2 regions of the Mesobacillus sp. AQ2 genome follow, and region 2 is predicted to be linked to the other one. Evidence: predicted binding sites of a transcription regulator. Region 2 holds the regulator's gene; the other holds the start of a gene.
The links. The regulator NrdR, encoded in region 2, represses ribonucleotide reductase genes. The targets are predictions, from matches to a motif close to AACACNATATATNGTGTT.

Region 1 (8,163 bases), 310 kb from region 2:
CGATTTGGCATTCCGGTACTGCTGGAGTTCATTGTCGCCAGGGATATTTCGCACTTGATTATGTGAAGTTGTCTCCCGGATTTCCAGTCCCATTTTCTCGAACTTTTCTTTTAATTCCCGCCCGAGCGGATATTCCAATGCCCTCGGCTCGATATAAACAAGCTGTGGTACAAAAGCTTTCATCATCAGTCCTCATTTCATTCCATATATCAGTAGTGTTAGTATGGGCAGAAATGAAAAAAGAGGATGAAAAAAATATTTCCATCCTTTTGTTCATATTGATTACTGAACGGTTAACCAGTTAGAAAATAAACAGGACAATATAATACAGGAGCATTGTAACCAGGCCGACTGGAACCCCGAATGCCGCCCATTCCTTGCTCGTTATATTTAGTTTTCCTGCAGCGATAATATTCGGGATATTACCCGGGATCAGCATGCCACCGCTAATGACCAGGCCAAGCAAAACCGCACGGATTGTTCCAGAGTCCATCGCAGGGCTGATTTCTGCTGCAGCAAGGGTAGCATTATCTAGGATCGCGGATGTCATGTTAATCCAATATAACAGCGCTGGAGAAAGACCAATAATGTATGTTTTGATAAGCGGCTCAAAACCATGTCCAAGAAATGTAAGGCCCATTACGAAGACATAGATTTTAAAAGACCGAACAGCAATTTCCTCGTACGACTCAGGACGGGAGGCAGACTTCAAAGCGTTCCTTCCTCCAACGGGTCTTACCATGATAATGGACATCAGGCCAAAAATAAGTAATGCTGGAAGAACTTCTTTCCCAATCAACTCCAGTAAATAAAAGAAGTCCTTGTCCAATCTGCTGATTGTGATCGTGGCTAATGGCTCACCAATCGGTGTCAAGGCAGCACCAAGTCCGATCGAGAAGCATGCCAATACGGTAAAACGAACTTCAGATCTTCGGTCGAGCGGAAGGACCTTTATAATCATAACCAGTATTATAGCAGCAATGATCGCAGTTAGAACACTAGATGCCAGTCCAAGAAAAACAACTGTCAAACCGAAAAATAATCTAGGAGACAGTAGTCTGCTTCCCCATTGGATCGATTTTTCCAATTCCGCCTTAAACCACTTGGCAAGCAAACCAGCTGCTAATACTGCAATCGTGATATTGATAGGGTCAGTCACCGCTTTTTCAATGAGCGGACGGTCCATCACGCCACTAATAATTGCTGCCGCAACGCCCATAGTAAATAAAAAAAGCTCCAAATTATGTTCAATCATTTTAATCGAAAAAGGCAAAAACAAAACCAACAGCAAAATAATAATTAATCCAATCATCGCTTTCCCTGTCCTTTTTTCTACCTCTATTACTATATAATAGGAGCAAACCTAATATTTAGAACACGGAGTTTTTTCGGTTCATGGAAATAAACCAGAATTTAACCATAGAAATAGCCACGGCCTGGGCCGTGGCTAAACTATTGATTTTATATTATAATCCACACTTTAATTGCGCGTTACAGTTTGTACAAGTATTGCAGCCGCCGATTTCTTTTACCTCACCTTTGCGGCAGACCGGGCATGTGTTGCCGACTTCAGAACCGATCGTTACGTTGGTAGAACGCAATTCATTGATCGTATCGACAAGCACAACATGCTGCTTTTGCTTTTCTTTCTTTTCAACTTCATCATCCATTGAATTCTCTTCAGCTTTAAGCGTCAATACCTGGGAATCACGGGAGCCGTCAACATAAACGGTTCCGCCTTTAGCTCCCCCTTTATAAAGGCGCTCATATACCTTTTCCACCTGCTCAACACTGTAACCTTTCGGTGCGTTGACCGTTTTGCTGATTGAGCTGTCAATCCAGCGCTGGATGACACACTGAACATCAGCATGGGCTTCAGGCGCCAGTTCCATCGCAGATACGAACCAGTTCGGCAGGTTCTCAGGATCTGCCTGCGGATGACGATCAAGGTATTCCTGGACGATATCCGCCTTCACCTCGATGAACTTGCCTAGACGGCCGCTTCTGAAGTAAGAGAAGCTGAAGTATGGCTCGAGTCCTGTTGATACGCCAACCATTGTACCAGTAGATCCTGTCGGAGCAACAGTCAGCAAGTGCGAGTTGCGAATTCCGTTTTCAAGGATTGATTCACGTATATCCTCAGGCATTTTCTTCATGAAACCAGTATTTGTGAATGCCTTACGAAGTCTGTTTGTTTCTTCTTCTGTGCCGCCCTGAAGGAATGGGAAGCTTCCTTTTTCCTTTCCAAGTTCAACAGATGCACGGTACGCTGATGTCGCGATGGTTTCAAAAACCTTATCGACAAGCTGGTTACCTTCCTCTGAACCGTATTCTGTTTCACAGTAGATCAGTAAATCATGAAGACCCATTACCCCTAGACCGACACGGCGTTCGCCCAGGGCTTGTCTCTTATTATCTTCAAGGAAATATGGAGTCGCATCGATGACATTGTCCTGCATGCGCACACCAACTTCAACAGTACGCTTCAATTTTTCAAAATTAACTGTTTTGGTTTCCTTGTCCGCCATTTCTGCAAGGTTAACAGCAGCCAGGTTGCAGACAGAGTTTGGTGCGAGAGGCTGTTCCCCACACGGGTTGGTCGCTACAACCTTCTGTCCATATGCCTGTGCGTTCGTCATGTCGTTGGCATTGTCGATGAAGAAAATGCCAGGCTCCGCAGAATACGTCGCACAGATATTGATCAGGTTCCATAGTTCTTTGGCTTTGATTTTTCTATAGGTACGGACTTTATAGCCAAGCTTTTCCCACTCGCGAACATCCCCTACTTTATGCCACTCTTCATTATAAATTTTCATCGTCTCAGCATCGTAGCTTTCTACATCTGGGAAGCGAAGTTCATAGTCTGCATCGTTGTCGACTGCATCCATGAAATCTTTTGTCAATGTGACTGAGATATTTGCACCAGTCAGGAATTCTGAGTTATGGACAGTATAAGTTCCGCCTGTTGCAAGCTTTTCTTCAGCAGATTTAATGATATCAGCGCTGAATCCACCGTAGCCTGGGATCGTTTTGTAGTTCACAATTCCCTGGTACATTGCTTCTTCCTGAAGTGTCATCGGCGTGAATTTAAGTTTTTCCTTAGCCATTTTCTTGATTGACTCATCGTTTGTGTTTTCTATCAGGAAGCGAAGGATTCTTGGGTTCTGCATTTTTGAAATGATGAATTCCACAATGTCAGGATGCCAGTCAGAAAGCATGATCATCTGCGCTCCCCTTCTTGACCCGCCCTGCTCAACTAAATGTGTAAGCTTGGCGATGTCATCAAGCCATGAAACCGATCCGGATGATTTTCCGTTTACGCCTCTGGCCAGTGTGTTGCGCGGTCTTAATGTTGATCCGTTCGTTCCGACTCCGCCGCCGCGGCTCATGATTTCCATGACCTGCTTGCGATGCTCAGAGATGCCTTCGCGGGAATCTTTTACGAAAGGCATTACATAGCAGTTGAAGTAGGTTACGTCTGTGTCTGCGCCTGCTCCGTAAAGGACACGCCCTGCAGGAATGAAGTTCATTGATACTAGTTCCTGATAGAACTTTTCAAACCACTCCTGGCGCTTCTCTTCTGTTTTTTCAACAGCTGCCAGCCCCGTCGCATTCCGTTTTGCGATTTGCTCGTAGAATACTTCCAGCGGCTTTTCAATCACGTCCAGGGAACGCTTGATAATGCCAGTGGCTGATTCTTCGGGATCATCAAGTACTCCGCGAAACTCTTCTTCTACAAGAACTTTCGCTGTCTTGTTCTCCCAATCAATATCTTGTATGAATCCAAGTCCGCGTGCCGGGAACTTTGGATCTTCCTTGATCGTGAGGACGACAAAATCCCCACTAGAGAGTGTGATTTTTTCGGTGTCTTTAAAAGTATAGCGGTCCAGCATGACAAGTCGGGAGACGCCTTTGTGGGTAAGTTTCATTTCAGGTGTGATGGGGTGAACCTGCGGGAACAACTTGATATCCTCATTCAGACTTTCAACATTCAGGCTCATTTTTTGTCCAATAGTAACAGACATTTCTACAACTCCTTCAAAGGTTTAAATCCATTCTTTAATGTGATACTAGAAATATGTAATTCTAGCTGCTTTTTTTGAATTACCCTTACGTTATCATATCGAAACATTAAAAATCAATATATAGTGTATTTTTTATTTTCGACAATACTATATATGGTGTTCAGGACAAAAGAACTTTATTTTGTCAAACATGAAAACTACTAAAAATGAGAGATAAAAAGAGAGAAAGATAGAATTTTTCCCTTAAACGATAAAAAACAACAAATTTCGAGGGTTGCACTTTTTACAATCCCCCCGACCTCTAGAAAATACTGGATAAAAGAAAAAAAGCGGTTCAACCGCTTTAAAAATTTTTTATCTTTTAAAATTCCAGTCATCAGATTCGTACTTGTTTTTGGCAAGTGCATTCACATAATCCAATTCCTCTTCACTTAAGGTATAAGGCTCCAAAATAATTCCAAGCCCGTCCTCGAAACCTTCTTTGAAGGCTTTCTTCGCTTCTTCTAGTTCAATTTTCCGGCCGCTGATCTCATTGATTGCCACTGCCTTGGTCTTGAAGGCTCGCTGCATTCTTTCTTTGATTCTGTCATTCGGGTACTTGAATAAGCTGAAAAGTTTATCTTCATCCAAATCCAGCAATATGGATCCATGCTGAAGGATGACACCTTTCTGACGTGTCTGGGCACTTCCGGCGACCTTCCTTCCCTCGACAACCAGCTCGTACCAGCTTGGTGCATCAAAACAAACCGCAGATCTCGGGTTCTTCAGTGCATCTTTTTCGGCAGATGTTTTTGGCACGGCAAAATAAGCTTCCAGTCCAAGTTTCTGGAACCCTAGTAAAATCCCCTCTGAAATGACGCGATATGCCTCAGTGACTGTTTTCGGCATTTCAGGGTGGTCTTCTGTAACGATGACACTATATGTAAGTTCGTGTTCATGCAGGACACCCCTGCCTCCAGTGGGCCTGCGCACAAATCCGAGACCATGATGCTGTACCGCATCCATATCAATCTCGCGCTCGATCCTCTGGAAATAGCCAACTGAAAGTGTCGCCGGGTTCCAGCCATAAAAGCGGACAACAGGCGGGATTTTTCCGGCACCATGCCAATCGAGCAACGCCTCATCCAGCGCCATATTGAATGACGGTGAATTGTCTCCTGAATCAATAAATCTCCATACCTCTTTTTCCATTGCATTACCCCATTTAAAATTGTTCAAAGCTACGATTTTTTTAGTCTAACAAATAAATTTTCAAAAGCAAAGCAGCTTGTTCGAAAGAATTTTGTTAAATTCCTTTGCTCTTATCCAGGAAGGCTTATATAATTAAAGGTGGCTCAGCTAAGCTTGAAAGGAGAAATATGTTTTGGATACACTTATTTTTTTAATCGTCCTGACAGTTGCGGTGATTCTTTACTCTGTGTTTATGTATTTCCGCCAAAAGAAAATCCTGAAGACTTTGTCAGAGGAAGAATTCAAAGCAGGGTACCGTAAAGCGCAGCTCATTGATGTCCGTGAACCAAATGAATTTGCCAACGGACATATTCTTGGCGCAAGAAACATCCCGCTTACCCAGCTAAAAGCACGTCTGAAGGAAGTCAGACCGGACAAGCCAGTCTATCTTTATTGCCAGAGCGGATCACGCAGCGGCCGTGCTGCACAGCTGCTTCACAAAAAAGGCTATAAAGACTTATCCCATCTTGAAGGCGGCTTCAAAAAATGGGGCGGCAAAATCAAAGCTAAATAAGCAATCTTTCCATAAAATCACCCCTCAGCAGAAATGCTGGGGGGTTAGCTTTTAAAGTCATAACACTCTTTTCGGTTTAGCTTCTTTTAGTTCTAAAATAAATGTCTTTTGCATCTTAGGTTCGGACAGCTTTTTGCTGATTTCCTCCAAACCTGTCCGAAGTTGCTCCTGGTTCGGACAGCTTTCTACTGATTACCTCCAAACCTGTCCGAAGTTGCACCTAGTTCGGACAGCTTTCTGATGATTCCTTTCAAACCTGTCCGAAGTTGCTCCTAGTTCGGACAGCTTTTTGCTTATTTCCTTCAAACCTGTCCGAAGTTGCTCCTAGTTCGGACAGCTTTCCTCTGATTCCCTTCTAACCTGTCCGAAGTTGGACCTAGTTCGGACAGCTTTCTTCTGATTTCCTCCAAACCTGTCCGAAGTTACACCAAGTTCGGACAGCTTTCCGTTGATTCCCTCCAAACCTGTCCGAAGTTGCACCTTGTTCAGACAGCTTTTCGCTGATTCCCTCCAAATCTGTCCGAAGTCTACCGGGCTCAGCTACCAAAAATAATCATTATCAAAAAAAGTCCTGCCAATTTCAAACCGGCAGGACTTTTAAAAAACTATTCAGCTTTTTGATAGCGCAGGATTGGCTTCCTTGCAGCTGTTGTTTCATCCAGGCGGCCTACAACAGTAGAGTGAGGTGCTTCCTGAACGATTTCCGGGTTCTCCTCTGCTTCACGTGCGATCTGGATCATCGCGTCGATGAACGCATCAAGGGTTTCCTTGGATTCTGTTTCTGTCGGCTCGATCATGATCGCTTCTTCTACATTCAATGGGAAGTAGATGGTTGGCGGATGATAACCGAAGTCAAGCAGGCGTTTGGCAATATCCAATGTACGGACGCCAAGCTTTTTCTGGCGCTTGCCGCTAAGGACGAATTCGTGTTTGCAGTGCCTGTTGAATGGCAGATCATAATATTCAGCAAGCCTTCTCATCATATAGTTGGCATTTAGTACCGCGTACTCTGTTACAGCCTTCAAGCCGTCTGGTCCCATTGTCCGAATATATGTATAGGCACGGACATTGATGCCGAAGTTTCCGTAGAAAGGTTTAACCCTTCCGATTGATTGCGGGCGGTCGTAATCGAATTTGTATACGCCATCCTGCTTTGTAACGATAGGCTTTGGCAGGAATGGAATAAGGTCTGCTTTTACGCCGACTGGGCCTGATCCCGGGCCGCCGCCGCCGTGTGGGCCTGTGAATGTCTTGTGAAGGTTCAAGTGAACAACATCAAAGCCCATGTCGCCAGGGCGAGCCTTGGACATTACAGCGTTCAGGTTCGCTCCATCGTAATAAAGCTTTCCGCCTGCGCCGTGGACTATCTCGGCCATCTCTAGGATATTTTCTTCAAATAATCCCAACGTGTTCGGGTTTGTAAGCATCAACGCAGCAGTATCTTCCCCAACAACCTTTTTAAGGTCTTCAAGGTCAACAAGGCCGTTTTCATCAGATTTTACCGTAATCGTTTCAAAACCAGCGACTGTAGCAGAAGCAGGATTGGTTCCGTGAGCGGAATCAGGAACGATGACCTTCGTACGGTTTTGGTCACCATTGGCTTCATGGAAAGCGCGGATCATCATCAATCCCGTCCACTCACCGTGTGCACCAGCTGCTGGCTGCAGGGTAACTTCATCCATACCGGTGATTTCAATCAAGTGTTCCTGCAGATCGTACATCAATTCAAGCGCCCCCTGCACTGAACTCTCATCCTGCAATGGATGCAAGTGTGCAAATCCGTTGAAACGAGCGACATTTTCATTCATCTTCGGATTGTATTTCATTGTACATGATCCAAGCGGATAGAATCCGGAATCAACACCGTGGTTGCGTTTCGACAATGCTGTATAATGGCGCATGATATCAAGCTCGGAAGCCTCAGGAAGTTCTGGTTCCTCTTCACGAAGGAATCCTTCAGGCAAAAGCTCTGATAAATCCGCTTCTGGAACATCCATTTCCGGAAGGCTGTAGCCGACACGGCCTGGTGTGCTTAATTCAAAAATGAGTGGCTGATCTTCCTTATGCATTGATATCCCCCATTTCCTTTACAAATGTATCGATTTCTTCTTTTGTCCTTAACTCAGTCACTGCAACAAGCATGTGATTCTCAAGTCCGGAATAATCACGGCCAAGGTCATAGCCGCCTATGATGGCCTTTTCGAGGAGCTTCTGGTTCACTTCTTTGACCGGCTTATTCAGCTTGACAACGAATTCATTGAAGGATGGGCCTTCAAATGCAATCTCAAAGCCATTTTCCTTGAATGCCTTTTTAGCGTAATGAGCTTTCTGGATATTGGCGACAGCCATTTCACGAACGCCTTTTTTACCGATTGCAGTCATCGCCACAGAGGC
Region 2 (8,163 bases):
CAAAACGTTCCATAGTCGATACTACGCCGCGGTGGATGACAACCGGACGGTGATGCTTGCCGTCTTCACCGATATAAGTCAGGTCGAAGCGTTCAGGTAGCAAGAAGTCGAGCTGTACAGTTGACAGTGTCTCCTCTTTGCCAAGCGCAGTCTTGACCTGGACATCAAGCTTCGGACCGTAGAATGCCGCTTCGCCTTCTGCCTCGAAATAGTCGAGTCCTATTTCATCCATCGCTTCTTTTAACATTGCCTGTGCCTTTTCCCACATTTGGTCGTCATCGAAGTATTTTTCTTTGTCTTCAGGATCACGGTAAGAAAGACGGAACGAATAATCATTCATGTCAAAATCTTTATAGACTTCAAGCACTAGCTGCACAACACGTTTGAATTCTTCCTTGATCTGGTCAGGACGGACGAAAATGTGAGCGTCATTCAATGTCATTCCGCGGACACGCTGCAGGCCAGCCAACGCGCCTGACATTTCGTAACGATGCATTGTTCCAAGCTCAGCAATCCTGATCGGAAGCTCCCTGTAACTATGGATGCTGTTTTTGTACACCATCATGTGATGAGGGCAGTTCATCGGTCTTAATACTAACTGTTCATTATCCATATCCATCACCGGGAACATATCGTCCTGATAGTGGTCCCAGTGGCCGGAAGTTTTATAAAGCTCGACACTTCCCATTACCGGAGTGTAAACATGGTCATAGCCGAGGCTGACTTCTTTATCGACAATATAGCGCTCAATGATGCGGCGGATCGTCGCGCCTTTCGGAAGCCAAAGCGGAAGTCCCTGTCCAACCTTCTGCGAGTTTGTGAACAGGCTAAGCTCTTTGCCAAGCTTGCGGTGGTCGCGTTCCTTCGCTTCTTCAAGCAGTCTTAAGTGCTCTTTCAGGTCTTCCTTTTTGAAAAATGCTGTTCCGTAAATACGCTGCAGCATCTTGTTATCGCTGTCGCCGCGCCAGTAGGCACCGGCAATGCTCAGCAATTTAAATTCCTTCAGCTTGCCAGTTGATGGAACATGGACTCCGCGGCAAAGGTCTACAAAATCGCCCTGCTCATAAAGAGTGACTTTTTCATCGGCCGGAATTGCTTCAATCAATTCAAGCTTATATGGGTCACCAAGCTCCTTGAAGAATTTGACAGCCTCCTCACGACTTACCTCTTTACGGACAATCTCAATGTTCTCATTGATGATTTTCTTCATTTCCTTTTCAATTTCCGGCAAATCTTCCGGTGAAAGGGAATGCTCCATATCGATATCATAGTAGAATCCGCCTTCAATCACCGGTCCTACTCCGAGGTTCACATCTTTATACAGGCGTTTGACTGCCTGTGCCATTAAGTGGGCTGTACTGTGGCGCAGGATTTCTAGTGCTTCCGGGTGTTCCGGAGTGATGATTTCAATTGAAGCATCTTCCTCGATTGGTCTCCTGAAATCATACGGATTTCCATTCACCATACCGGCAATGGCTTTTTTCTTAAGGCCCGGGCTGATTGAACCGGCAATGTCTTCAGTTGTTGTGCCTGCAGGAAACTCCTTCACTGCTCCGTCTGGAAACGATATTTTCAACATGTCTGCCATTGGCTTTTCCTCCTTTTGAAATGTGGCGCATATTTGCGCAAAAAATAAAAAAACCCGTCCCTGAAACAGGGACGAGTTTGATCACACGTGGTTCCACCCAATTCCCACTCTTGCGCATAAAGAACGCAGGAATGGCTCTGGTTGCGATAACGGCTTCTGCCGCCAGCCAATACTTGCCTTACAGGCGTTCATAGCTGGAGTTCAGAGGTGGTAAGCGTTTCTTTAGTGTTAGGAAGTTTTCAGCCGTGCCTTCCCTCTCTGCAAACCTTTCAAGAATGCCCATATCCTCATCATTACATTTACTATTGTTTTAGTATGTACGTAATTATAGTTTGTAATGTTTTGAAAATCAAGTGGGCTATCGTATATTTTCATGATCCTCATTGAAAAAATCCAATCTTTCCTCTTCGAAAACGGAAATTGGCTTAATCTTGACCCGCTCTTCAAAAAGGTTGATAATGGTCCGCACTAATGGCTGGTGCGAATCATCGGTATACAGGAAAATCGTCTGTGGCGCGATCGACAGGAGCGGCGCAATCGTTCCGGAATCGACGTAGACCGGGTGATTGACAAGCAGCCTCCGGTCAATCGTTTTAAACAGCTCGCTCCGCTTCATTTCCGTGAACTCTTGATTAAAAAATGTCATGTTTTCTTCGATGACCAAGTACAAATATGGCATTTGCGGTTTTCTGCCTTTCAGAAAACTTCTCAATGTATGAAGGAACACCTGATACTCCTGTTCCATTTTATACTCATCGATTGCGACCTCTGCCCAATTCGAAAGCTGCTCAAAATATGATTTTAGCCTGAATACGACAAAGGAATCGAATGAAAATGAGACTCTCTCATCAAGTATTTCATTGATTGCTTTTTTAACGATCCCTGGTTCTTCGGCACCCTCCATAAAAGGTGCCAGATCCTTTCGGTTCCCTTCCATGACAGAGTAAATGATATCAAGGATTTGATCCTGCTCTTCACTTTCCGTGTAATAAAAAGATTCTGCAAGGATGTTTCTTAACCAGTCATCCCGTTTCAGCTTAAGAATAAAATCATATACACATTTCTTCAGTTCCGGTATTTTTTCTTTCATAAAAAAATCTTCTGGAATCAGGACTCTATTTTGATCTTCATTAAGAAGAATTGAATTCTTTTCCTGCAACGAAGCAAGCCTGGCGACTAAGTGATGGTATAAATTCCAGGCATCCTGCTTTTTTTGGAAGATGATTTCAATCAACCATATCCCCCCTTTTAAATAATCCCTGATTATATATATGGGGGACTTGGACAATTTAGAAGTATCCATATCGCCGCTGGATGATTAAAGCGCAAAAAAAATAGGCTGCAGCCTGTTTCGCTGCAGCCTATTGCTATACTCTTCGATTCTTTCCTTCTACTTTAACCGGCTGTGCCAGGTACTTGATCCGTTCCATGATCCTCGCTGCCTTCAGCTGTTCCTCTTCTCCCCGCTGGCTGTGGGTCAGATGGTGTTCAAGCCCGCTAAGGTCGAAGTTGGAAGTAAAGAAGGTTGGAAGGTTCTCAAGCATGCGGAATTGCAGGATTGTTCCAAGGATTTCATCCCTCGCCCAGCTGCTCATCGTTTCCGCTCCGATATCATCAAGCATCAGGACATCAGATTTTTTGATTGCTTCCAGCTTGTCGTTGACCGAATGATCCCCGATCGCATTCTTCATTTCCCTGAAAAACTCCGGAACATATACAATCAAGGAACTGACCTGTTTCTGTGCCAATTCATTCGCAATGGCGCCAAGCAGGTATGACTTACCCGTTCCGAACGGCCCATGCAGGAACAAACCTTTTTGCTTCTGGCCGGATTCATAATTCTCAACAAAATCCTTCGCCATTTTTATGGCCTTGAATCTCCCCGCGTCATCAAGCTCAATATCCCCGAATGACGCTTTCAGGATTTCCTTCGGCACATATATGCTGTTAATCAGCCGGGCGTTCTTTTGCTGCTCATCGTACATGACCTTCTTTTTACAGCGGTCATATTTGACATCAATGTAATTCCCTTTGATGAAAAGCTGTGGTTCATAGCCTTTGATCATATTCTTGCAGGCTGCGAGACTTTCGCATTTATCACAGTCCTTGCTCTGGGTAGAAAATTCATACAGTTTGGACATGCTGCCGTCAAGCATTTCCCTGGTGATATAGTCCGCATTTTCATCGAGGAATTGCTTTATATGCTGATCCTGCATGACCTGTCTTTTAAGTGTTTCATAACGTTCCTGGAAGTTTTGGTTATTAGCAAGCTTCTTCAGCGTTTCATTTATGTTTTGCAACTGAATCACCTCCCGGATTTGTATTTTTTCAGTTCTTCTTCAAGCTTTTTCTTTTCTATTTCAAAGTCAGGGTCCACTCCGGCAGCAGAACTTTGCTGCTGGTCTGGTCCATTCTCGCTCTTTTTCTCAAACCAGTCCGGCAAGACTTCCTTGCGTACAGGTTTCCGTTTTCCTGAAGCAGCGGTCGTTTTCTTTCCTTCTGCCCAATCGAGGTATTGCCTGTGCTCACTTTTCGCCAGCTCCATGGCATCCCTTACAGTCGAGATTTTCTTCCTCGACCAGTGGCTGGCGATTTTCTCAATATAGCCTTTGGCCAGCTTCATATCCGTTCTGATCATAACATATTGGACCAAAACATTCACGACACCCGGAAGCAGCTTTTGCTTGAACATCACTTCTTCGATGATCTGCAGGTCAGATTTTGAAGGCACGGCACCGCCTGATAAGTCGATCAGCAGTTGTCTTGGTGATGTTTTTTCAAAATAGAGAACCAATTCCTCTTCTTTTGTTTTTGGCTTCTCGATTCCAGCTTTGTGCTGAAGAGGCTGGGTCCGGTCCAAGAGTGCCGGCAACTGGTCCTGGTATTCAAATTGGTACCAGTCCCGGGCCGCCTTTCTCAGCTCCTCGATATCGATTTCATTATCAGCTGTTACGGCACTCAAGACGATATTCTTCATCTTCAACGCATCAATTCCATAAAGGAAGGCGAGATTGCTGACCGCTTCTTTGACCTTCGTTGTAAAAGCTTTTTTGGGGATCAAAGAATCCTGAAGACCTCCCAATAACAGATCGAAATTAAATTCCGAAGGGTCAATCTGTATTTTGTCAGACTCCCTCCTGCCGATGAAGGATTGTGCTTCATCCTCTCCAAGGTCGGCAGCTGAATCACTATTATGCATGAGTGCTTGAGGAGGAACAGACAGGAACACATCCTGAAAAGCCCGGGTAATTTCAGAATATCCCTCCTCTGCCTCGGGCAGCTTGTCACTGAAAAACCGTTTAAGCCTCAAAAACTGATTCTTTCCGATTTTTCGATACAGATAGACATTCAGCATGCCATCCAGGAAAAATTGTTCAGGAGTCAACGGCGGCTGTAATTCATAAATGAATGAACGGCCATCTTCACTATTTTTGACATATGTCTTCAGCAAACCCATCCCCTCAAGCTTCTGGCGGGCGTGATAAATCTCCTTCAAATTCATATCCATGATTGTCATCAGGTTATGATGGGTACCAGACTGTGACCATAGCCGATTCTCTTCAAGTTCGGCCCATAAGGTCATATAAAGGCTCAAACAAGCTGGCCCAATCAACGGCTGGTACAAAAAGGTGAGCACCTTGCGATCATAATCATGCAGCAGGCCGCCGGATGCAACAATATATTGGTCTACAGGCAAAGTCTCCTGCCAATGCTGAGCCATCCTATTCCCCTCCACTCTATCCGGTTAAAAACTATAACAATACCACTATGCTGAAAATCAAATCGTTCACGCGCGCCTTAAAAAGAGCCGAAGTTTCCTTCAGCTCCCTCATGGAAAAGCGTAAGCGCCTGATCAGCCCCGACAAGCGTTGGGGCCTGGCAGTGAAGTCGCTCTTTGACTTCATTGACAGGACCGAAACGTCTCGAGGGGCTAGGCGCTGGAGCTAGACAATTCTCTAAGTGAAAATTTATAAAGCGCAAGCGCCCTGGTAAATATACTTCATTGGTCTGGACCCCAGCTTTATCATTGTTCTTTCTTCAATAACTCTTTTAATTCATCGATGAATACATTGATATCCTTGAACTGCCGGTAAACAGAGGCGAAACGGACATAGGCGACTTCATCGATCTTAGCCAGCCTGTCCATCACCATCTCGCCCACTGCTTCGCTCTTGACTTCGGATACTCCATGGCTTCGCAATTCTTTTTCCACCTCGGAGACCAGATCCTCAAGCTCTTTTAGGGCGACCGGTCTTTTTTCACACGCTTTCAGCAAACCGCGAAGGAGTTTCTCCCGATTGAACTCCTCGCGAGTACCTTCTTTTTTTACAACAATCAATGGGATTTCTTCAACTTTCTCAAAAGTGGTAAAGCGAAATCCGCAAGCTTCACATTCACGTCTGCGTCGAATTGATCGGCTATCGTCAACCGGTCTTGAATCAAGAACCCGGGTAGAGTTATTTTGGCAAGTTGGACATTTCATCTCGATCAGCTCCGAATATTTTGAAATATAGAATGAGCGAAGGACCATTCGCTTTATCCACCAATACGTCCATAAGCATTATCCTTACTATTATCTTATAAAAAAGAAGCTGATGGGACAAGAGGGACTATTGATTCCCATATTTACCTGAACCGATGAACGTAAGTGTTTTATCCAATTTTCCATATACCTTGATTACTTCTTGTCTCAATGCAGGATTGATTCCTGCCATAGAAAACTTTTCCGTGGAGATATGTAAATCGACCGCTGTCTCAAAGGGTTTTGTCGTAATGACAGTCGCGGTTAAAAAACTCCTGACCCTGCCGTTTAGCTCAGCTGAGATTTCTCCATGTTCCTTTGATACACTTGTGATCCGGGCTGCAGGGTCAGCTTTAAGCAGATCCTCGACTGATTGGAAAACCTGATTAAAATTTGCTTTATAGTAATGGGTCCGCAATTGTTCATCGCTGTTATTTTCACTCGTCCCGCTGAATTTCTCGTATCTTCCTGTTATGGATTTCAAAAAAGACATCAAAAATCCTCCTGCAGATTATTTCTATTTACAGTTTACCTTAATTTTCGCACAAAATAAAAAGAGGTGTATCACTACACCCCTTGTAATTTTTCATATTTTCAATTATAGAGCCTTCGCTTGTGCCTGTTTCACATGCACTGGACCCATGCCGCGTGGGATTTCGATATTCTCACGTGTTTGAGCGCTAAGAGCTTCAGCAATATAGTCAGCTGCAATATTAGGATCGAGATCGCCGCAAGTGTAAACATCAATGCTGGCGTACCCGTGCTCCGGGAAGCTGTGAATAGTTAAATGAGATTCAGAGATAATGACAACTCCGCTTACACCCTGTGGTGCAAATTTGTGGAAAGCCACTTCGCGGATTTCAGCACCAGATTTCAAAGCTGCTGAAACGAAAGTTTGTTCAATAAAGTTCATATCATTCAATTTTTCAAAGTCGCAACCCCAAAGTTCAGAAATTACATGACGACCCATTGTTTCCATATTCAATTTCCCCCTCTAACAATATTAGAATGAAATTCCTAGTTTCAATGGTATCTTAACTACCACGGGGGAAAGTTAGTCCAGAGAGGTCCTAACCCTTTAAGTAGCCAATTGGTACCGTTATTAAGAAGTTCACGATGACTAGTATACTTTGTTTATATTTTTTTTGCAACACATGAAAATAAAATTTTTTCAATGAATTTCAGCATGCTATATCAAAAGGTTTTTAGATAGCTATTTTAAGGATATCCCCGGGAATCGATTGATTACCTTTGTAAGATTAAAGAGGTTTTTCTGAAGAGGGAAGACGGTAATCTGATACAACACGAAAGCGTCATTAAACAAGCCTGCCGGGAGCGGCAGGCTTGTTTAATGACTATTCTAATTATCCAACTTTCACGGCGGGTGAAGCCGACATTGCCTGGGCAACATGCTTTGTCAGGTCTACCACCCTGCTTGAGTATCCCCATTCATTGTCATACCACGCAAGTACCTTGACTTTGTTGGCGCCAATGACCATTGTAGACAGTCCATCAATGATCGCTGAGTGCTCATTTGTGTTGAAATCGATGGATACAAGTGGATCTGTTGTAATATCCAGTATACCCTTAAGCTTTCCTTTTGCGGCAGAATAGAACGCATCGTTCACCTCATCCACAGTTACCTCTCGCTTCAAGTCAACAACCAGGTCTACAAGTGAAACGTTTGGCGTCGGCACCCTTAATGACATGCCGTGAAGCTTTCCTTTCAACTGCGGAAGAACAAGGGAAAGCGCCTTTGCCGCCCCTGTTGAAGTAGGGATGATTGATTGGCCGCAAGAACGCGCCCTGCGCAAATCCTTGTGCGGATTATCGATATTATTTTGGTCATTTGTATAGGCATGAACAGTTGTCATCAATCCGTTTTCAATTCCGAAAGTATCATCCAGAATTTTTGCGACAGGTGCCAGGCAGTTCGTTGTGCATGAAGCATTGGAAATGATCTCATGTTCTTCAATTTTTAATGCGCTTTCATTTACGCCCATCACAATCGTAATATCTTCATTTGTGCCCGGTGCTGTTATAATGACCTTCT

Region 1: the regulator NrdR is predicted to act here: its motif matches at 4,169-4,186, upstream of QNH36_RS16550 (vitamin B12-dependent ribonucleotide reductase).

What each region holds. Positions count from the first base shown of each region.
Region 1 is NZ_CP126080.1:3,270,405-3,278,567, forward strand. It holds gene splB (spore photoproduct lyase) at 1-183, opposite strand, end outside; gene QNH36_RS16545 (DUF1646 family protein) at 302-1,312, opposite strand; gene QNH36_RS16550 (vitamin B12-dependent ribonucleotide reductase) at 1,467-4,025, opposite strand; gene QNH36_RS16555 (lipoate--protein ligase family protein) at 4,380-5,216, opposite strand; gene QNH36_RS16560 (rhodanese-like domain-containing protein) at 5,389-5,769, shown strand; gene gcvPB (aminomethyl-transferring glycine dehydrogenase subunit GcvPB) at 6,375-7,838, opposite strand; gene gcvPA (aminomethyl-transferring glycine dehydrogenase subunit GcvPA) at 7,831-8,163, opposite strand, start outside.
Region 2 is NZ_CP126080.1:3,575,783-3,583,945, forward strand. It holds gene thrS (threonine--tRNA ligase) at 1-1,588, opposite strand, end outside; gene ytxC (sporulation protein YtxC) at 1,947-2,822, opposite strand; gene dnaI (primosomal protein DnaI) at 2,956-3,888, opposite strand; gene QNH36_RS18075 (replication initiation and membrane attachment family protein) at 3,894-5,309, opposite strand; gene nrdR (transcriptional regulator NrdR) at 5,613-6,071, opposite strand; gene QNH36_RS18085 (hypothetical protein) at 6,199-6,603, opposite strand; gene speD (adenosylmethionine decarboxylase) at 6,709-7,089, opposite strand; gene QNH36_RS18095 (glyceraldehyde-3-phosphate dehydrogenase) at 7,475-8,163, opposite strand, start outside.